DNA from 2 places in the Nocardiopsis sp. NPDC006938 genome. Region 1 is predicted to be linked to the other one. Evidence: riboswitches for the same ligand, from Rfam matches in the RefSeq annotation. Region 1 holds a riboswitch; the other holds the start of a gene.
What was found. A riboswitch is a leader RNA that binds a small molecule or an ion and turns the genes downstream of it on or off. The one in region 1 is predicted to bind S-adenosylmethionine.
Positions count from the first base shown of each region.

Region 1 (10,351 bases):
CGCGGGTCGGGCAGGGTCCCGGCCTCGAACCAGTCGGCGACCTGCGGCAGGAGTTCCCGGGAGGAGAACTCCCGGACGGCGTCGCGGATGTCGCGCTCGGTGTCGGAGAGTTCGGCGTCCACCGCCAGGAAGTCGAGGGGGTCGGGGGCGGCGGCCTTGCGCTGGGAGTCGCTCATGGTGGGTGTCCCTTCGTGGTGCTGTGTGTACGGGGTCGGTGCCGGGGCGCGGGCCCGGCTCAGCCGACGTCGGTCTGCTGGACGGCGCCGCGTGCGAGCAGCGCCGTGACGTGGTCCGGGTCCAGGCCGAGTTCGGCCAGGACCTGCGTGGAGTGCTGCCCGAGCAGAGGAGGGGCGGTCATGGGGACGGGAGTGCGTTCCATCCGGAAGCCCGCCCGCACCTGTTCCAGGGGGCCCGCGGTGGGGTGCTCCACCGTGCGCAGGACGTCGTCGCCCCTGGCGTCGGCGGTGCGCAGGGCGTCCAGCACGCCCCGGACCCGCCCGGCGGGGACCCCGGCCTCGACCAGGACTCCCATCCAGTGTTCGGCGGGCCGCTCCCGCAGGGTGGCCGACAGCTCCCCGACCAGTTCGTCGCGGTGCGCCACCCGTTGCGGGTTGGTGGCGTACCTGGGGTCCCGCCCCAGGTCGGGGCGGTCGAGAGCGGTGCACAGGCGCTGGTACAGGGCGTCGTTCCCGGCGGCGATCACCACCTCCGCGTCCCGGGTCGGGAACACCTGGTAGGGGACGATGGTCGTGTGAGCGTTGCCGACCCGCGCCGGTTCGGTGCCGGTCACCAGCGCCTGCTGGGCGAGGTTGACCAGGCTGGACAGCGTCGAGTTCACCAGTGAGACGCTGATGTTCTCGCCCCGACCGGTCTGCCGGGCCCTCATGAGCGCGCCGAGGATGCCCACGGCGGCGTTGAGGCCGGTCAGGACGTCGGTGAGCGCCACCCCCACCTTGCTGGCCGGACCGTCGGCGGGGCCGGTGGTCGCCATCAGCCCGCTCTCCGCCTGCACGACGATGTCGAAGCCCGGTCGTGTCGAGGGCTCGTGCTCGGGCCCGAACCCGCTCACCGAGCAGTACACGACCGCCGGGTTGAGGGTGCTGATCCGCTCGTAGCCCAGACCCAGCCGGTCGATCACCCCGGGCCGGAAGTTCTGGATGACCACGTCCGAGGCCGCGCACAGCTCCCGGACGGCGGTCAGGCCCTCGGGGTCCTTCAGGTCCACGGCCAGGCTGCGCTTGTTCCGGTTCACGGACAGGAAGTAGGCGGCCTCACCGGGGGAGTGGTCCGCACGGTGCTCCTCGGTGGGTTCCGCGTAGGGAGGGCCCCAGGAGCGGGTGTCGTCGCCGCGGCCGGGCTGCTCCACCTTGACCACCTCCGCGCCCATGTCCGCGAGGAGCATGGTGGCGTAGGGCCCGGCGAGTACCCGGGACAGGTCGGCGACGCGCACCCCGGCCAGGGGGAGCGGCGCGCCATCCCCGGAGCCGGGGGCGGGCTGGGGGCCGTTCTCGTTCATGGGGGGTCACTCCTCGCCGTCGGGACGGACGGTGCCGTCCGGTTCCACGGAGCCGCCGGGCAGCTGGTCGCCGTCCCGGAGCTGGTAGTAGGTCTCCAGGCAGCGGCGCAGGGCGGTGGTGAGCGCGGCGCCGGACTGGCCCGCGTAGCGCGTCTGGACCCGCCGGACGATCTCCGCGATGTCCTCGGTCACCGAGGCGCCCTCGACCAGGGCGCGGAAGAAGTCCCGGGCCAGGTCGGTCAGCAGGGTGGTGTCCGCGGCCACGATCCGGCCGTCCGCGGAGTCCACCGCGAGCACGACACCGAGCCGCTGGTACTGGGAGTGGCTCGCCACCGAGTCGGGAAGACGGGCGTAGCCGGAGATGAGCACAACCCTGGGGTTGCGGAGAAGCTGCTGAACACGGTCGTCGCCGTACAACGGAAGATGCACCTCTTGTCTGCGGGCACGCGAAAACTCCAACGGACTGGAGTCTCGCGTCTGAAGGGCGGCCGGGGGAAACCGGACACCCGCGACGTGAGGGCAGTTCTCGATCAGTATGGCCCAGCCGGGACCTCCGGTGTCAAGGCGGGGGTGGTCCAGAGCACACGGACACGCGGATGCGCGCCTCGGGAACCCTGTGTTACATTTCGGCACAGGTCACGAGTACCAGCGACAAGCCCCGGCTAGCTGGTCGGCAACCCTCCTTCCGCGGTGGGGTGCCCCGGGTGAGGACCAGGTCCCGACACGACCGTGTCAGACAAGCGCGGACCCCTGAGGAGCGGCCGTCATCGGCCACCCCGTGGGTCCCCCGACCCACGAAGAGGTGCCCCATGACCACCGTCATCCCGTTCGACTCCACCCGCTCCAGCCGTTCCGCCGCTCGCGCGGCGGCCCGTGGCGCCGAGGCCCGCACCGGCTGCTCGATCGTCGCCGCGCAGGACGGGGTCCCCCTGGTCACCGGTGAGCGCGTCGACTACGCCAACTTCGACTACGCCGCCAGCGCCCCCTGCCTGACCAGCGTTGCCGAGGCGCTCGCCACCGCCCTGCCGTACTACGCCAGCGTCCACCGGGGCGCCGGACACCACTCGCAGGTGAGCACCGACGCCTACGAGCGGGCCCGCCGCAGCGTCTCCCGGTTCCTGGGCGTGCGCACCGAGGCCGACGAGCACGGTTCCGCCGACGCCGTCGTGTTCGTGCGCGGTACCACCGACGCGGTCAACCTGCTGGCCCGCGCCGCCCCCGAGGGCTGCACCGTGGTGGTCTTCGCCTCCGAGCACCACGCGAGCCTGCTCCCCTGGGAGCACCCGGCGTCGCGCGCGGGCGAGGTGGTCCGGCTGCCGCTTCCCGCCTCGCCCGAGGCCGCCGTCACCTCGGCCCGAGCCGCGCTCGCCGCGGCCCCCGAGGGTCCCCGGCTGCTGTGCGTCACCGCCGCCTCCAACGTCACCGGCGAGATCTGGCCGGTGGAGGAACTGGTCGAGGCGGCCCACGCCGAGGGGGCCCGTGTGGTCGTGGACGCCGCCCAGTACGTGCCGCACCTGCCCTTCAGCCTCTCCGGAACCGGTGCCGACTACGTGGCGCTGTCCGGACACAAGCTCTACGCGCCCTTCGGCTCGGGCGTGCTCGCGGGTCGCGCCGACTGGTTGGGCGAGGCCGCGCCCTACCTCGCGGGCGGGGGAGCGACCCGCCGGGTGACCGAGCACGACGTGAAGTGGAACGACCTGCCCGCTCGGCACGAGGCGGGCAGCCCCAACGTGCTGGGGGCCGTGGCCCTGGCGGCGGCCTGCGACACCTTCACGACCGAGGCGCTTTCCCTCCAGCACATCCGGGAGGCGGCCCTGCTGGAGAGGCTGCGCGCGGGGCTGGACGAGATCGCGGGCGTGCACGAGCTGTCCCTGTGGGACGCCGAGCACCCCCGGGTCGGCATCGTGTCGTTCGTGGTCGACGGACTGCCCGCCGACCTGCTGGCGGCGGCGCTGTCGGCCGAGTACGGGATCGGGGTACGCGACGGCCTCTTCTGCGCCCACCCGCTCACCACCCACCTGCTCCCCGAGGGCCACGACCAGGCCGTGCGCGCGAGCCTGGGCGTGGGCACCACCGAGGAGCACGTGGACCGGCTGGTCGGGGCGGTCGCCGACCTCGTGGCGCGGGGCCCGCGCTGGGAGTACGCCGACTGCGACGGCCGACTCGCCCCCGTTCCGGACCCCCGCAACGTCCTCTGACGCGTCCGCCCGTGTCCGGTGTGTCGTGAATGAGGTGTTTCGGGACCTCGTACCCAAGGGGCCATGCGACGCATGAACCCACATACGACGCACTAGGCCACATTTCACGCCGGGGTGTGCCGGGGATCACGTTCCCAGGCGGTACTATCGGGCCCTGACGGTGGGGCGCGCCGTCGCCGGACCCGACCGGTCCGCACCGGCACCGCGTCCCGCCTCCCGCGAGCGAACCGGCTGGGGGAGCGTGATCGTGACGGACGTCCGAGGACCCAAGGCAGGGCCCCTCACGGCCGTGTTCCGAACCACCGAGCCCCCGCGCGTGCCCGAGCAGCCCTCCCGGGTGGTCAGCCTCGGCGCGCGCGGCTGCCCACCGCCCGACCCCGCCGAGACGGAACGGGTCCGTCTCCACCAGGCCTTCCTCGGCCGCGTCGTCGACTACCTCTGCGCCGACGCCCGCGTACGCCAGTTCGTCGACTGGGGGTGTCCGGTGCCCGGAACCGCCGAACGGGTCCGCGGTGCCCACGCCGACGCCACCGTCGTCCACCTGGCCCCGACCGGGACCGCCGGTGTCCTGGCCGCCCCCGCGCGCAACAGCGCCGTCCTGGCAGGGGAGACCACCGGCGGGGCCGACGCCGCGCTCCGGCGCCTGCACGGCAGCGGCCTGGTCGACTTCGACCAGCCGGTCGCCGTGCTGATGACCCGACCTCACACCGAACAGGACCCGCCCAGGGGCCTGGACACCCTGCACTCGATGATGCGCGGCGGCGGATACGTCGCCCTCACCTCCACGGCCCCCCGCGTCGTCGCCGAACGCGCCTTCGCCCCCTTCCTCCCGGTCGAACCGGGGGTCGCCGACCTCACCTGGTGGCCCTACCCGGATGATGACGTGTCCGACCCCGGGTGCGGGACCCTGGGCGGGCTGGGCCGCGTGCCCGGGCGAGGAGGGGGACAGCCGCGATGGCGCTGAACTGGAACGCCGAGATCCTGGCCCAGATACAGTTCTACTGGGACTTCTCCCTGTGGCCTCGGCTGGAGGGGCTGACCGACGCCGAGTTCCACTGGGAGCCGGTCCCGGACTGCTGGACCGTGCGCCAGCTGCCGGACGGCCGCCACGCCCCGGACGGCTCCTACCCCGAGCCCGATCCGCCGCCGGTCACCACCATCGCCTGGCGCCTGGGGCACATCGTGGTGGACGTGCTGGAGGCCCGGATCAACTGGCACTTCGGCGACCGCACCGCCAACCGCGACACCATCGACTGGCCCTCCACCGCGGCCGAGGCCCGACAGCGTCTGCGCAGGGCCTACCTCACGTGGGTCGCGCACGTCCAGGAGCTCGACGACGACGCGCTGGCCGCGCCCGTGGGCGGGGCGGAGGCGCCCCAGTGGGCCGACTTCCCCCTGGTCGTGCTCCTGCTGCACCTCAACCGCGAGTTCATCCACCACGGTGCCGAGGTCGCCCTCCTGCGCGACCTCTACCGAGCCCGCTACGGGCAGGCGCCCGACACCGGGCCCGCGCCGGTCACCTAGGGCCTGTTGTGTGGATCATTCCGCCCGCCCGTCGCCCTCCACCACCCTCAAGGGACGCCTGGCGGCGCGGTGTTCTCACGGTGCCAGGCTGCCTCTCGCTGCGCCGATGGAGCTCGGACAGCCAAACCCGGGCTGACCGTCGCTCATCGTCTTGCGAGAGATGGCCTGGCGGCCGCTCGCGGTGCTGGCGGCTCCGCCGCCAGAAGGCGAAAGCATCCACAAAACACACCCTAGAGCACCTGTAGCGGGTCCACCCGCACCTGCACCAGGTGCTCGTCCCGGCGCGCGCTGCGCGCTGACGCGGCCGCCTTCAGCGCCCGGGACAGCTCGCCCACCGCGCCGCGCGGCACCCGCAGCAGCGCCCGCTCGGTCACCCCGCCGTCGTCTCCGGTCCGCGTGTCCACCGGAACCGGTCCCAGTACCTCGGCGGACTCCGGCAACCGGATCTGGTCCAGCAGCTCCCGCACGTGCTCAGGGGCGCCGGTGATCGAGGCCATCGACACCGCCGGGGGAAACCCCAGCCCGCGCCGCTCCGCGAGCTCGCGCTCCGCGAACCCGGCCGGGTCCCAGCGCACGAGCGACTGCACCACCGGCACGGACGCGTCGGCCGCCACCACCACGGTGCCGCCCGGCCGCACGAGCGCGGCGGCGTTCAGCCAGCGGCGCAGCGCCTCCTCAGAGGCGCGCAGGTCGGGACGGTTGAGCAGCGCCCAGCCGTCCAACAACACGGCCGCGGCGTATCCGCCGTCCGGAACCACCGGCTCGGCACCCGGGGTGGACACCACCAGCGACGGCTTGTTCGGCACCTGGGCCAGGACCTCGTCCCGACCGGAGGTGCGCACGGTCAGCGAGGGGAAGGCCCGGCCCAGCTCCTCGGCGGTCCTGCGATCGCCGACCACCACGGCGCGCATACGGGGCGAGCCGCACTCGGAGCAGGTCCACCGTCCGGCCACCCGACCGCACCACCCGCAGGAGGGGACGGCGTGCGCGTCACGGATCGCCAGCGGCCCGCGACAGGCCTCGCAGCGCGCCGGTTCACGGCAGCCGGCGCAGGCCAGGGCGTTGAGATAGCCCCGGCGCGGTACCTGGAACAGCACCGGACCCTCGCGGGCGCCCTCACGCGCCGCCTTGAGTGCCAGGCTCGGCAACCGCGCGGTGCGCGCGGCCTCGTCCCGGGCCAGCTCGTGGTCGTCCCCGGCGGGCCGGATCACCGGAGCCCGCCCGCGCAGCGTCGCCCGGTCGGCCACGAGCGGCTGCGCCCAGCCCGACTCCACCAGCAGCTGGGTGTCGGTGGAGCGGGTGTGTCCGCCGAAGAGCGCCCCGGCTCCCGACATGTGCGCGCGCATCGCCAGGACGGTGCGGGCGTGCGGATAGGGCGCGCTCTGGTCCACATGGACGTCGTCGCCGTCGTCCCACAGCACCACCAGCCCCAGGTCGCGCACGGGAGCCAACAGGGCCAGACGCGAGCCCACCACCACCCGGGTCCGCCCGTGCAGCACCGAGAGCCAGCGCCGGTAGCGCGGCGTGGGGCCCAGGTCGGCGGGCAGGGCGGCGTGGCGCCCCTCACCCAGGCGGCGGGTCAGCGCGGCGTCCACGGCCCGCACGTCGCGGCTGTTGGGGAGCACGATCACGGTGCCGCGACCGGCGTCCAGCGCGGCCTCGGCCGCCACGGCGATCGCGTCGTCCCACCCCGGCCCGGGCAGGGCGTTCCAGACCGCGCGGGCCGCACGCCCCTCGCGCAGGGCGGCCACGAACCCCGGCCCGTCCGGATAGTCCGCCCAGGGGCCGGGGCCCGTGTCGGCGTCCTCCCGCTCCGGGGGGTCGGGCGGCTCCGGCGGCTCCTCTCGTTCCACCCTGATCCTGCGCGGCGGTATCGCCAGCTTGGCGACCTCGTTGAGGGTGCCCGCGTAGCGGTCGGCCACGGCCCGGGCGAGTTCCAGGACCTCGGGGGAGAGCACCGGCTCGGCGGAGACCACCGAGTCCAGGTACAACAGCTGGCCGCCGAAGTCGGACGTCTCCACCCGCTCGGCGATCAGCCCCGACAGCAGGCGCCCGTGGAACCACACCTTCACCCGGCAGCCCGCGACGGCCTGCGCGTCCTGGTCGGCGGACACCCGGTAGTCGAAGTAGCGGTCCAGGTGGGGCAGCGGGGTGTCGACGATGACGCGCGCCACCGACAGGCTCCCGGCGGGCCGCCGCGCCTCGGGCCGGGCGGCCTCCTGGGCCCGAGCCTTGGCGAGCGCCTTGGGGTCCAGCAGCTCCGACACGTCGAAGAGGCCGTCGTCGTCGGGTGGGCCGGGCTGTGCAGTCATCACCCTTGGTTTACCAGAAGCCGCCGACAACACCGCCGTTCCCGCTCGGGAGCCCCCTCGGGTACTGGTAGAACAGTGACCCGTACGCGCAGCGGAGGGGGAACCGAACATGAAGCTCGTCTTTGCCGGAACACCAGAGGTGGCGGTGCCCTCGCTCCGGGCGCTCATCGCCTCCGAGCACGAGGTCGCCGCGGTGGTCACCCGACCCGACGCCCGCTCCGGTCGGGGGCGCAGGATCTCGGCGAGCCCCGTCGCCGAGGTCGCGGAGAGCGAGGGCATCGAGGTTCTCAAACCCGCCAAGGCGGGCGACCCCGAGTTCCTGGCGCGCCTGGCGGAGATCGCCCCCGACTGCTGCCCGGTGGTGGCCTACGGCGCGCTCCTGCCGCAGTCCGCGCTCGACGTTCCCGCGCACGGCTGGGTGAACCTGCACTTCTCCCTGCTGCCCGCCTGGCGCGGCGCGGCCCCGGTCCAGCACGCCGTCCTGCACGGCGACGACGTGACCGGCGCGTCCACCTTCCGCATCGTCAAGGAACTCGACGCCGGGCCGGTCTACGGCACGCTCGCCGAGACGGTCCGCCCCACCGACACCAGCGGCGAACTCCTGGGGCGTCTCGCCGAGTCCGGGGCGGGTCTGCTGCTCCGCACGATCGACGGCATCGCCTCCGGTGAACTCGCCCCCGTGCCGCAGCCCGACACCGACGTCTCGTACGCGGGCAAGCTCACCTCCCTGGACGCGGAGCTCGACTTCACCGCGCCCGCTCAGCGGGTGGACCGCGTCGCCCGCGCCTGCACGCCCGCGCCGGGCGCCTGGACCACGTTCCGGGGCACCCGCCTGAAGCTGGGCCCGGTCCGTCCGGTCACCGACGCCGACCGGCCCGACCTCGAACCCGGTCAGCCGTTCGCGGACAAGAGGAGGGTGGTGGTCGGCACCAGCACCCACCCGGTCGAACTGGGTCGGGTCCAGCCCCAGGGCAAGAAGGAGATGGACGCCGTGGACTGGGCCCGCGGCGTGCGTCTCGCCGAGGACGACCGACTCGGCCGCTGAGCTGCCGTACTCTCGGACCTGGCGTGCGTGAACGCGCGTCGGTACCCGTCCCCGGCTTGTTGAGGCAGAGCACACGTTGAGCGAGCAGTCCCGGTCCCGGCACCAGCGTCCCCGTAAGGGCGGCAGGCCCAGGCAGGGCGGTGGGCACCGGTCCGGGCCGCCCCAGCCCCGCGATCCCGCCCGCCGCGTCGCCTACGACGTGCTGCGCGCGGTGGAACAGCGCGACGCCTACGCGAACCTGCTGCTGCCCGTCCTGCTGGGCGAGCGCGGCATCCACGGGCGGGACGCGGCGCTGGCCACGGAGCTCACCTACGGCACCCTGCGCCGCCAGGGCACCTACGACGCGATCCTGGGGACCTGCGTCGACCGTTCGCTGTCCTCCGTGGACGCCGAGGTGCTGCCACTGCTGCGCATGGGCTCCCACCAGCTGCTGTCCACCAACATCCCGCCGCACGCCGCCGTCAGCGAGACCGTGGACCTGGCCCGCCGGGTGGTCGGCCAGCACCGGGGCAAGTTCGTCAACGCGATCCTGCGCAAGGTGAGCGCACGCGACCTGGACGCGTGGGTCGCGATCGTGGCCCCCGACCGCGAGCGCGACCCGAGCGGCTACCTGTCGGTGGTCGAGAGCCACCCGCGCTGGGTGGTCAAGGAGCTGGCCCGGGCGCTGGGGGAGCGGTCCAGGGACGGCCTCGTCCAGACCGAGAGGCTGCTCACGGCCCACAACGAACGCCCCCGGGTGACCCTCGTGGCCAAGCCGGGTCGGGCCAAGGTCGCGGACCTGGAGGAGTCCGGCGCGCTGCCGGGCCGCTACTCGCCCTTCGCCGCCTACCTCCCCGAAGGCGACCCGGGGCTCCTGCGCGAGGTGCGCCAGAACCGGGCCGCCGTCCAGGACGAGGCCAGCCAGCTGGTCGCCCTCGCACTGACCCGGGTGGACGCCGGGGGCAGGGACGCGCTGTGGCTGGACATGTGCGCGGGCCCGGGAGGCAAGGCGGGTCTGCTGGCCAGCCTCGCGGGCCAGGGCGGGGCCCGGCTGGTGGCGTCGGAGGTCCAGCCCGCCCGTGCCGGACTGGTGGCCAAGGCGGTCCGCCGCGCCCCCCGTGACGCGGGCCGGGCCGTGGTCGCCGACGGCACCCGTCCCGCCTGGCGGCCCGGCGTGTTCGACCGCGTCCTCGTGGACGTGCCGTGCACGGGCCTGGGCGCGCTGCGCCGCCGTCCCGAGTCCCGGTGGCGCCGGACCCCGGAGAACGTCACCCAGCTCGCCCCGCTCCAGCGCGACCTGCTCACCCGCGCGGTCGAGTCGGTGCGTCCCGGCGGTGTGGTCGCCTATGTGACCTGCTCCCCGCACCTGGACGAGACCGACGGGATCGTGCGTGCGGTGCTGGCCGAGCGCGACGACCTCGAACTGCTGCGCGCCCCCGACTACCTGGACGAGGTCCCCGACCTCGCGGCGGGCCCGGAGGGGAAGTACGCGCAGTTCTGGCCGCACGTGCACGGCACGGACGCCATGTTCCTCGCCCTGCTGCGCCGCACGCCGGAGTAGCCGAACTGCTTCCCGCCCCCGGGGTCCACGCCCGGGGGCGGGACCCGGGTCATCACGAATCTACGTCGTAAAGGTCGCGGTCAGTCCGTGCCGAGGGAGACCACCGCGCAGATCATGCACGAGTTGCCCGCCTCGCGCAGCAGGTACCGGTGCGACTCCGCCAGGACCTCGTCGCCGCGCGCGTCGCGGTACGACCACCGCACGGCCGCCCACACC
Region 1 covers NZ_JBIAGA010000001.1:143,052-153,402, reverse strand. Annotated here, with positions in the region: gene ACFYL4_RS00695 (acyl-CoA dehydrogenase family protein) at 1-176, opposite strand, end outside; gene ACFYL4_RS00690 (CaiB/BaiF CoA transferase family protein) at 236-1,516, opposite strand; gene ACFYL4_RS00685 (DUF3870 domain-containing protein) at 1,523-1,933, opposite strand; SAM riboswitch class IV at 2,151-2,265, shown strand; gene ACFYL4_RS00680 (aminotransferase class V-fold PLP-dependent enzyme) at 2,326-3,714, shown strand; gene ACFYL4_RS00675 (SAM-dependent methyltransferase) at 4,004-4,678, shown strand; gene ACFYL4_RS00670 (DinB family protein) at 4,669-5,238, shown strand; gene ACFYL4_RS00665 (primosomal protein N') at 5,469-7,550, opposite strand; gene fmt (methionyl-tRNA formyltransferase) at 7,660-8,595, shown strand; gene ACFYL4_RS00655 (RsmB/NOP family class I SAM-dependent RNA methyltransferase) at 8,672-10,135, shown strand; gene ACFYL4_RS00650 (hypothetical protein) at 10,216-10,351, opposite strand, start outside.

Region 2 (10,351 bases), on a different contig from region 1:
GCGGTCGGCGCGCAGGCGGCGCAGGCGTTTGACGGTCATCGGGTCGAAGGCGAGCGCCTCGGGGCGCTCCACCAGACCGTTGAGGAGCTGGTAGTAACGGGTCGCGGAGAACCCGAACTCGTCTCGGATCGCCTGTTCCTTGGAGCCCTCGAACTTCCACCACTGGCGTTCGAAGGCGAGGATGCGCTGTTCGCGCTCGGCGAGGGCCGACTGACCGTCGTCGGACGGACCGATATTCGGCATGGGACACCCCCTGGACGGGTAATTGGTTTGTCCGGATCGGCGCGACTCATGCTAGCGACTCGACATGCCGGATGAGGAGCGGAAGACCCAGGACTGGCACCAGGGATACAGTTACGTCTCCTACCCCCCAGGCCACTTGTCCAAGCCTGAATCCTGTGCACATGACAGAATCGCGAGGGTCCGGGGAGGGCCCGGCGCAGCACCGACCGCAACGTTCGAGGGAGCCAGACGTGCTCGGGGGCAACAGCCGTAGCAGGACACACCAGCGCCACGTTGTGAGCGCCACGGCGGGGGCCTGCGCGGCGCTCGCCGTACTGGGACTGACGGCGGTTCCAGCCGCCGCCGACGACGTCCCCGACTTCCGACCGGACCAGTGGAGCCTGGCCTCCATCGGGGCCCAGGAAGCCTGGGAGACCAGCCAGGGGCAGGGCGTCACCGTGGCCCTCCCGGGGGTCTCCGTCGACGAGGAACACCCCGACCTCAGGGACAACCTGGTGGTCGACACCGAGTTCGGGGGCAACGGCGGCGACACCGACCTGGGCACGGCCATGGGGGCCCTGGCCGTCGGGCACGGGCACGGCATGGACGCGGACGGCGGTGTACTGGGCGTGGCCCCGGCGGCGCGTCTGCTGGTCCTGCCCACCGGCACCGACTCCTCGGGTTCCGGCTCGGCCGACACCGGGGACGCCGACGCCACGGCGGGAACGGAGTCACCCGGCGCCGACGCCACCGCGGCGGCCGCCGACTCCGCCGACCTCGCCGACGTCATCGGCTACGCCGTCGAGCAGGGGGCACAGGTCGTCCTGCTGCCCACCGAGGTCGACCAGGACGAGGACCTCCAGGCCGCCACCGCGTCGGCCACCCGCAGCGGCACCCTGGTCGTCGCCCCGGCGGGCGGCGAGGACGACCCCAACGTCCTCGCGGTGGGCGGTGTGACCGAGGAGGGGACGCTCCTGCCCGACTCCCCGCCCGCCTCGGCGATCGGGCTCCTCGCGCCCGGCGCGGAGCTGTCCACCGCCGGGCCCGACATGGGCCAGGTCGACGTGACCGGAACGCCCTACGCGGCGGCGGTGGCCGCGGGCGCGGCGGCCCTGCTCAACTCCGAGTACCCGCAGCTCGGCTCCGAGCAGCTCCGCGCCGCGCTGGTGGAGGGGGCGCAGCAGGGGACCGAGGGACTGTCCTCCCTCTACCTGCCCGCCGCCGTCGAACAGGCCTCCGGCGAGGCCCAGGACATTCCGCTCGTCGACGACGACCTGGTGCAGGACGACTCACCGACCGTCCCGGTGTGGATGTGGTTCGCGCTCGTCGGCGTGGTACTGGCGCTGATCGTCATCCTGCTGGTGCTGTGGGTGCGCCGGAGCACCAAGGACCCCTACGGGGTGGAGGCCGAACGGCGCGAGGAGGACCAGCGCCTCGCGGCCGAGCGGGCCGAACAGGCCAAGGCGGAGGAGCGCCCCTCCCGGAGGAAGAAGGGCGGGCGCCGCCGCAAGACGTAGCCGTCGAGACCTCCGCCGGGCCGTCGCGGCCCCGTGGTGAGGCGCCGGACCCGTGGGGGAGGGCCGTGGCAGACCGGGCGAAAGTCCCGTGACGCCACGGCTTCTCGTTGGTTAGGGTGCGTGCGGAACCACCCCGCCCCCCGGGGGACTCGAGTCGAGTCCCCGGGTCGGCGGGCGCCTCGTTCCGGTACACACCCTGACTCGGCACACACCTCGACGGCGGGAGCCACCATGGTCCGAACACACGACGGTAGCGCGGGCGACGCGGACTACGGGGTCATCTCCCGCACGTACACGGACCACCGTCAACCGGAACCGAGGATCGCCGCGCTGGTGCACGCGGCCCTGGGCGGTGCCCGGACGGTGCTCAACGTCGGTGCCGGGGCCGGGTCCTACGAACCCTCCGCCCTCGACGTCACGCCGGTGGAGCCCTCGTCCAGCATGCGCGCCAGACGCCCCGCGCACCTGGCCCCGGCGGTCGACGGCACCGCGGAGTCGCTTCCCTTCCCCGACGGCTCCTTCGACGCCGCCATGACCACCTTCAGCGTCCACCAGTGGTCCGACACGGCCCGCGGACTCGCCGAGGTCCGCCGGGTCACCACCGGGCCCGTGGCGGTGCTGACCTGCGATCCGGCCCTGGTGCGCGACTTCTGGCTGTACGACTACTGCCCCGAGGTCCTGGACACCGAGGCCCGGCGCTACCCGGCGCCGTCGGCCCTCGCGGAGGGGCTGGGCGGGACGACCACGGTCACCCGCGTGCCGATCCCGCTCGACTGCTCGGACGGGTTCAACGAGGCCTACTACGGACGCCCCGAGCTGTTGCTCGACCCCGGTGCCCGCCAGGCCTGCTCCGCCTGGAGCTTCGTCGACGAGGACGCGCACGCCCGCTTCCACGAGCACCTCACCCGCGACCTGCGCGACGGCACGTGGGACGCGCGCCACGGACACCTCCGCGAACTCCCCGAATGGGAGGGCTCACTCGTCCTGGTGGTCTCCACTCCGGACGGGCCCAGCGCGGTGTGACCGTCGCGTTCGGTCAGGGCGTTCCGACGTTCGGTGACGCACGAATGCGCGTGCATATGTAAGGCACGCGGAAAGCCTTGACGCGGGTGCGACGGGAGACAAGGCTTTGTGGAATGTCGCCCCTCGAAACGCCCTCTCTGCCCTCCCGAGGAGATAAGCGGGTCGTGTCCGACCCGATGGCACGCAATCTGGTCAACGGTCGCGTGCGCCTCTCCGACCCCGACCCGAAGTGGCCCTACCTGTTCCGCCAGGAGGAGTCCCGCATCCGGGGAGCCCTCGGCGACCGCGTACTGACCCTGGAACACGTCGGCTCCACCTCGGTGCCCGGCCTGGCCGCCAAACCGTGCGTGGACCTGGTCATGACGGTCGCCGACTCCGCCGACGAGTCCGCCTACCTCCCCGACCTGGAGAGGGTCGGGTACGCGCTGGTCATCGCGGAACCCGACTGGTTCGAGCACCGGGTGCTCAAGGGGCCCAACGTCAACCTCAACCTCCACGTGTTCGGCGCGGGGTGCGAGGAGGTCGACCGGATGCGGCTCTTCCGCGACTACCTCGCGGCGGACGCCGGGGCGCGCGAACGCTACACCGCCGTCAAACGCGAGCTGTCCGAGCTCACCTGGAAGCGCATCCAGGACTACGCCGACGCCAAGTCCGACATCGTCACGGAGCTCCTGGCCGAGGCCGAGGCATGGCGCGCGCGAACCCCGGGCCAGGGCTGAGACCCGCCCCGGGCGCGCCCGCGTGAGCCCCGGCGGTGCCGACCCGACACCGCCGGACGGCGTGGACACGGCGCGCCGACCGGCGGCCCGTCCCCCGCGACCACGTCCTGACCGATGACCACCGCCCGACCGGTCCTGAACCCACCGGGGCGGTGCCGGGCACCGATCCGCTTCGGGGCCCGGCCCGGTTCCGTCAGGGCGCGTCGTCCCGTCCCGGGCACGGGTGCCCCCGGCGTCCCCGCCTGCTCAGGCGCCGCCCACGCGCAGGGACCGCAGCTGCTCCTGGAACCACCGGCGCGGAGGCAGCGCCACGGCCGCCTCGGCCAGCCGCTCCCGGCGCTCCTTGCGTTCCGGAGCGGGCATCGACAGCGCCCGGTGCAGCGCCTCCGCGGTCTCCACCGTGTCGTAGGGGTTGACCAGCAGGGCGTCCGCACCCAGCTCGTCCGCCGCGCCCGCCTCACGTGAGAGCACCAGGACCGAGTCCCGCTCGGACAGGACCGGGCCCTCCTTGGCGACCAGGTTCATGCCGTCCCGGATCGGGTTCACCAGGAGCACGTCCGCGATCTGGAACGACGCCAGCGATCGCGGGTAGTCGTCGTTGACCTCCAGCACCAGCGGGGTCCACTCCGGCGTCGCGAACTCCTCGTTGATCTCCCTCGCGGTCCGCAGCACCGCGTCGGTGTACTCCCGGTACTCGGGTACGTCGCCCCGGCTGGGGTAGGCGAAGGCCAGGTGGGTGACGCGGCCGCGCCACTCCGGGTGCGCCGTGAGCAGCTCGCGGTACGCCTCCAACCCGCGCACGATGTTCTTGGAGAGCTCGGTGCGGTCGACCCGGACGATGAGCCGGGTGTCGCCCACCGCCTCGCCCAGAGTCCGCCTGCGGTCGGCCACGGCGGGATCGGACGCGCTCTCCCGCAGGCCGGTCTCGTCGGCGCCCAGCGCGTGCACGCCCACCTGGACGACCCGGCCGCCGTGCTCCACGGTGCCCCGTTCGAGGTCGACGTCGGCGCGCAGGACCTCGGCGCAGCAGCGCAGGAACGCGTTCGCCCACCGCGGGCTGTGGAACCCCAGCCGGTCGGCGCCGAGCATCCCCTCCAGCAGTTCCCGGGCCACCTGGTCGGGCAGCATGCGGAAGTACTCCGGCGGGGCCCAGGGCGTGTGCGAGAAGTGCGCGATGCGCAGGTCGGGGCGGCGTGCCCGCAGGATGCGCGGCACCAGCGCCAGGTGGTAGTCCTGCACGGCCACGCGCGCGTTCTCGGCGGCGCCGCCCACGAGGGCCTCGGCGAAGGCGTTGTTGTAGGCGGTGTAGTCCTCCCACAGGCGTCGGAACTCCGAGCCGAAGGAGGGCGAGTTCGGGGTGTCGTAGAGCAGGTGCTGCACGAACCACAGGGTCGAGTTGGCCACCCCGGTGTAGGCGCCGGAGAAGGTCGTCTCAGGGAGTTCCAGCATGTGGACGCGCATGCCGTCGAGGTCGTGCGCGCGGTCCAGTCGGGCCCCGGGTGCCTCGGCGGCCGCCCGGCGGTCGGCGTCGGACAGGGCGGCGCACACCCAGAGCCCGTCGATCTCGGAGGCCACGGAGATCATTCCCGAGACCAGGCCGCCCCCGCCCCGACGGTGCTCCAGGGAGCCGTCGTCGGCGGTGGAGAAGGAGACCGGCCCCCTGTTGGAGGCGATGAGGATCTCGGCCTTGTCCACTGGTCGTCCTCTCGACGAAGGATGGGTCGTGGTTCACGCTCCCCCTAGGTCTCGCCTGGAGCCGGTGACCCCAAACCCCCTCGGGGGCAACGGTGGACACCGTCACACCCGTGGAGGAGCCGCCGTTCGCACCCCCGGAACGCACCGGCTTCCCGCCCCTGGCGGACACTTCCGTCTCACCATGTGGGAGGAGTTGTGTAATCCGGATCACCCGGCGTGGAAAACGGGTCGCATCCTCGGTTACAGTGACGGTGCGTTCTCGAAGGAGAACCGCCACAACTTCATATTGCTCATCCAGAGGGGTGGAGGGACCGGCCCTGCGAAGCCCCGGCAACCATCTCGACATGTGGAACCGCGATCACCGCGTCCCGTCGAGACAGGTGCCAACTCCGGCCTGGGGTCAAGGTGGCCACCAGGAAAGATGAGGGGAGACGCCTCGCCATGGCGATTGCCGCCGCCGAACCCACCTCCGTCCGCGCCTTCGGCCCGGGAACCGCGCTGTCCTGTCGGGAGTGCGGGGAGCGCTACGAACTCTCGCCGATCTTCGCCTGCCAGTTCTGCTTCGGCCCCCTGGAGATCGCCTACGACTTCGGGACCGTCACCCGCGAGCAGATCGAGAGCGGCCCCAAGAACATCTGGCGCTACCGCTCCCTCCTCCCGGTCCCCGACAACGTGGCCGACCTGCCCAACATGAACCCCGGCCTCACCCCCCTCGTCAGGGCCGACCGCCTCGCCGCCGAACTCGGCCTGCGCTCCCTGTACGTCAAGGACGACTCGGCCAACCCCACGCACTCCTTCAAGGACCGGGTCGTCGCGATCGCCGTCGAGGCCGCCCGCACCTTCGGCTTCACCACGCTCTCGTGCTCCTCCACCGGCAACCTCGCCGGTGCGGTGGGCGCCGCCGCCGCGCGCGCCGGGTTCGACTCGTGCGTGTTCATCCCCGCCGGTCTGGAGGAGGGCAAGGTCGTGATGGCCGCCGTGTACGGCGGGAAGGTCGTGGCCATCGACGGCAACTACGACGACGTCAACCGCTTCTGCTCCGAGCTCATCGGCGACGAGGCCGGGGAGAGCTGGGGCTTCACCAACGTCAACCTGCGGCCCTACTACGCCGAGGGCTCCAAGACGCTGGCCTACGAGATCGCCGAGCAGCTCGGCTGGCGCCTGCCCGAGCAGATCGTCATCCCGATCGCGTCCGGCTCCCAGCTCACCAAGATCGACAAGGGCTTCCAGGAGCTGATCCGGGTCGGCCTGGTCGAGGACCGCCCGTACAAGGTGTTCGGGGCGCAGGCCACCGGTTGCTCGCCGGTCGCCCGCGCGTGGGCCGAGGGGCACGACGTCATCCAGCCGGTCAAGCCGGACACGATCGCCAAGTCGCTGGCGATCGGCAACCCCGCCGACGGCCCGTACGTGCTGGACATCGCCACCCGCACCGGCGGTTCGATCGAGCACGTCGGCGACGACGAGATCGTCGACGCCATCAAGCTGCTGGCCCGCACGGAGGGCATCTTCGCGGAGACCGCAGGCGGCGTGACCACCGGAGTCCTGCGCAAGCTGGTGCGCGAGGGCACGCTCGACCCCGAGGCGGAGACGGTCATCGTCAACACGGGTGACGGGCTCAAGACCCTCAACGCCGTCGACTCGGGCGTCACCGCCACGATCAAGCCGTCCCTGGAGGCCTTCAAGGCCGAGGGCCTGGCCTGATCCCCGGGCCCGCGCCCGCACCCACCACCCCGCGCAGCACCCACGTCCCAGGAGTACGAACACCATGAGCGTCAGCGTCCGCGTGCCCACCATCCTGCGCACCTACACCAACGACGTGTCGGAGGTGACCGCCGAGGGCGGCACCCTGGCCGAGGTCCTCGACGACCTGGAGGCCAACCACCCGGGCATCCGCGCCCGCGTGCTCGACGACAACGGCAAGGTCCGCCGCTTCGTCAACGTCTACGTCGGTGACGAGGACGTCCGCTTCGACCAGGGCCTCCAGACCGAGGTCCGGGACGGCCAGCAGATCTCGATCATCCCGGCCGTCGCCGGGGGCTGCTGACCCCGAGGCACCACACGGACGGGGCGGGCGCCGGAGGGCGCCCGCCCCGTCCGTGTGCCCGTCCCCTCGTAACCTGGGAGGAGGACTCTTCCGGGGATGAGGGTGGCGATGTCGGCGACGCGGTTGTTGGTGCTCGGTGTGGTGCGCATTCACGGGCGGGCGCACGGGTACCGGGTGGGCCGTGAACTCATGGGGTGGGGTGTCGAGGAGTGGGCCAACGTGAAGTGGGGGTCCCTCTACCACGCTCTGCGCAAACTCTCCGAACAGGGCAAGCTCCGTGAGTTCGTGGCCGAGGGGGAGGCGTCCGGCCGGACCTCCTACGAGGTCACCGAGGACGGTGAGGCCGAGTTCCACCGGCTCCTGCGCAAGGCGCTGAGTTCGACCGAGGACGAGGCCCTGCTGTGCGCCGGTGTCACCCTGATGATCGCGCTGACCCGCGCTGAGGCGATCGGCCTGTTGCGGCAGAGGTTGGCACGGTTGGAGGAGGACGAGGCCGAGCTGCGCGCGTCGATGGACCTGCCCGACTCCGAGTGGGGCAAGCCCCCACACGTGCGCGAGCTGTTCCGGTTCTGGTCGTACTCGCTCGACTCGGGCACGGCATGGACCCGGCAGCTGATCTCCTCCCTTGAGACGGGGAGGTACGTCATGGCCGACGACGGACCTGACGACGGTCCCCGGCAGCCGGGACCGCTCCCGGTCTGAGCTGCCCGAGACCCTCGCCCGCCGCGGCGCTGCCCCGCACCGGGTCCCCTTCTGGGACCCACGCCCACGTATTCAAACTTGAACATCCCTTCGGTGTGGTGCATCATGTCCCCGTATTCAAGTTTTAATACGGAGGGCTCGATGATCCGCACACAGGAGCTGACCCGGCACTTCCGGATCGGCAAGGAGACCGTCGAAGCCGTGCGCGGCGTCGACATCGAGGTGGCCGAGGGGGAGGCCGTCGCGCTCCTCGGACCCAACGGCGCGGGTAAATCCACCACCCTGCGCATGCTCACCACGCTTCTCGAACCCACGTCCGGGAGCGCCACCGTCGCCGGGCGCGACGTGCGCGCCGAACCCGCCGAGGTGCGCCGCCGGATCGGGTTCGTCGGGCAGGGCCACGGCGCCGGGGAGGACCAGCGGGTCCGCGACGACCTCCGCACCCAGGGCCTCCTGTACGGCCTGGACCGCCGCGCCGCGGGACGTCGCTCGGACGCCCTGCTGGAGATGCTCGACCTCACCCCCGCCGCCGGGCGCGAGGTCGCCAACCTCTCCGGCGGTCAACGGCGCCGACTCGACATCGCCATGGGCCTGGTCCACCACCCAGATCTGCTCTTCCTGGACGAACCCTCCGCGGGTCTGGACCCCCACAGCCGGGCCAACCTGTGGGAACACGTCGCACGGCTGCGCGCGGAGTTCGGCACGACGATCGTGCTCACCACCCACTACCTGGACGAGGCCGACTCCGCGGCAGAACGGGTCCTGGTCATCGACCACGGCCGCGTGATCGCCGACGGCACGCCGGAGGAACTCAAGGGGCGCGTCTCCGGCGACCTGGTCGGGCTCGCCCTCGCCGACGAGGACCAGGCCCGCGCGGCCGTGGGCGTGGCCGAGCGGATCGCCCCGAACGGCGACGCCGGGGTCCATGACGGACCCGGGGCCCAACACGAGGTGCGGTTCAGGGTGGAACACGGAGACGCGGTGCTCCCCGAACTTCTGCGCGCCCTCGACGCCGCGGGCCTCGACGTGCGTGCCGTCCAGGTGCAGCGGCCCACCCTGGACGACGTGTTCCTGACCCTGACCGGCCGCAGTCTGCGCGAGGAGGACCAGTGACCGCCGTCGACCGGACCGCGACCGTGCCCGATGCGCCCACACGGGCGGCCGGAGGATTCGCGGGGGTGCTGCGCGACACCGGGACCGTCCTCGCGCGCCAGGCGCGACCCGTCCTGGGGCGGCCGTTCATGATCGTCTTCGGAATGCTCCAGCCACTGCTGTACCTGGTGCTGTTCGCGCCACTGCTCACCGGGCTGGCGGGGGCCGAGGGCGAGAACCCGTGGCAGTGGTTCGTGCCCGGCCTGTTGGTGATGCTGGCCCTCTTCACCGCCGGGTTCGCCGGGTTCGGCCTGTTGCCGGAGCTGTCCTCGGGCGAATTCGAGCGGATGCTGGTCACCCCGGTCAGCCGGGTGGCGCTCCTGCTCGGCCGGGTCCTGGGCGATCTCGCGACCATGCTGGTCCAGATGGCGCTCATCCTCGTGCTGGTGCTGCCGTTCGGATTCCGAACCACCGTGCCCGGCGCACTCGCGGGATTCGCCCTGCTCGCCGTGCTGGGGATCGGGCTGGCCACACTGTCGTACCTGGCCGCGATGGTCGCCAAGCACACCTACGTGTTCGCCCCGATCGTCCAGACCGTGATGGTGCCCCTCATGCTCCTCTCGGGTCTGCTCCTGCCGATGGAGCTGGCCCCGGGGTGGCTGTACACGCTGTCGCGGTTCAACCCGGTGGCGCATGTGGTGGACGCCGCCCGGGTGCTCTTCGACGGCGGTCCGTGGGACGGCACGGTCCTGCTCGGTTGGGCGATGGCGCTCGGACTGGCGTGCGTAGCGATGGCTGTGGGCGCACGCTCGATGCGCCGCCTCAACGGCTGAACGGGCGGACCCCTGGTCATCGGGCCGGTGACCGCCCGGCCACCGGTTCCTCCGGGGGTCCGTCCTCTGTTCGCCGAGCGCTCAAACCCGCACGTCGGGGGATGTTTCGCCTGGTCAGTGTGGTTTCTCCGATCGTCGAAATCGTGACCACATCGTTTGCACTCTCCAGGGTCGAGTGCTAAAAAAGGGAGTGGTTAGCACTCACCTTCACCGAGTGCTAACCGGATCGAGGCTGCGAGATCGCGGACCTCCGGCAGCAGGGTTGCCGGAGCGGAAGCGGTCGTCCGTCGCGGGCGCACGCCTCGTCCCATCGCGTATCAGCCCGGTTACGGGAGGACAGAACTCAATGGCAGCCAAACTGATCGCGTTCGACGAGGAGGCCCGTCGCGGCCTCGAGCGCGGCATGAACCAGCTCGCGGACGCCGTCAAGGTCACGCTCGGCCCGAAGGGTCGCAACGTCGTCCTGGAGAAGAAGTGGGGCGCCCCCACGATCACCAACGACGG
Region 2 covers NZ_JBIAGA010000003.1:311,413-321,763, forward strand. Annotated here, with positions in the region: gene ACFYL4_RS06885 (DUF3263 domain-containing protein) at 1-243, opposite strand, end outside; gene ACFYL4_RS06890 (S8 family serine peptidase) at 474-1,739, shown strand; gene ACFYL4_RS06895 (class I SAM-dependent methyltransferase) at 1,971-2,762, shown strand; gene ACFYL4_RS06900 (GrpB family protein) at 2,876-3,481, shown strand; gene ACFYL4_RS06905 (trehalose-6-phosphate synthase) at 3,728-5,176, opposite strand; SAM riboswitch class I at 5,464-5,604, shown strand; gene thrC (threonine synthase) at 5,618-6,877, shown strand; gene ACFYL4_RS06915 (ubiquitin-like small modifier protein 1) at 6,942-7,220, shown strand; gene ACFYL4_RS06920 (PadR family transcriptional regulator) at 7,317-7,922, shown strand; gene ACFYL4_RS06925 (ATP-binding cassette domain-containing protein) at 8,064-9,035, shown strand; gene ACFYL4_RS06930 (ABC transporter permease) at 9,032-9,847, shown strand; gene groL (chaperonin GroEL) at 10,194-10,351, shown strand, end outside.
Region 2: linked by a shared signal. The riboswitch ahead of thrC (threonine synthase) and the one ahead of ACFYL4_RS00680 (aminotransferase class V-fold PLP-dependent enzyme) in region 1 are both predicted to bind S-adenosylmethionine.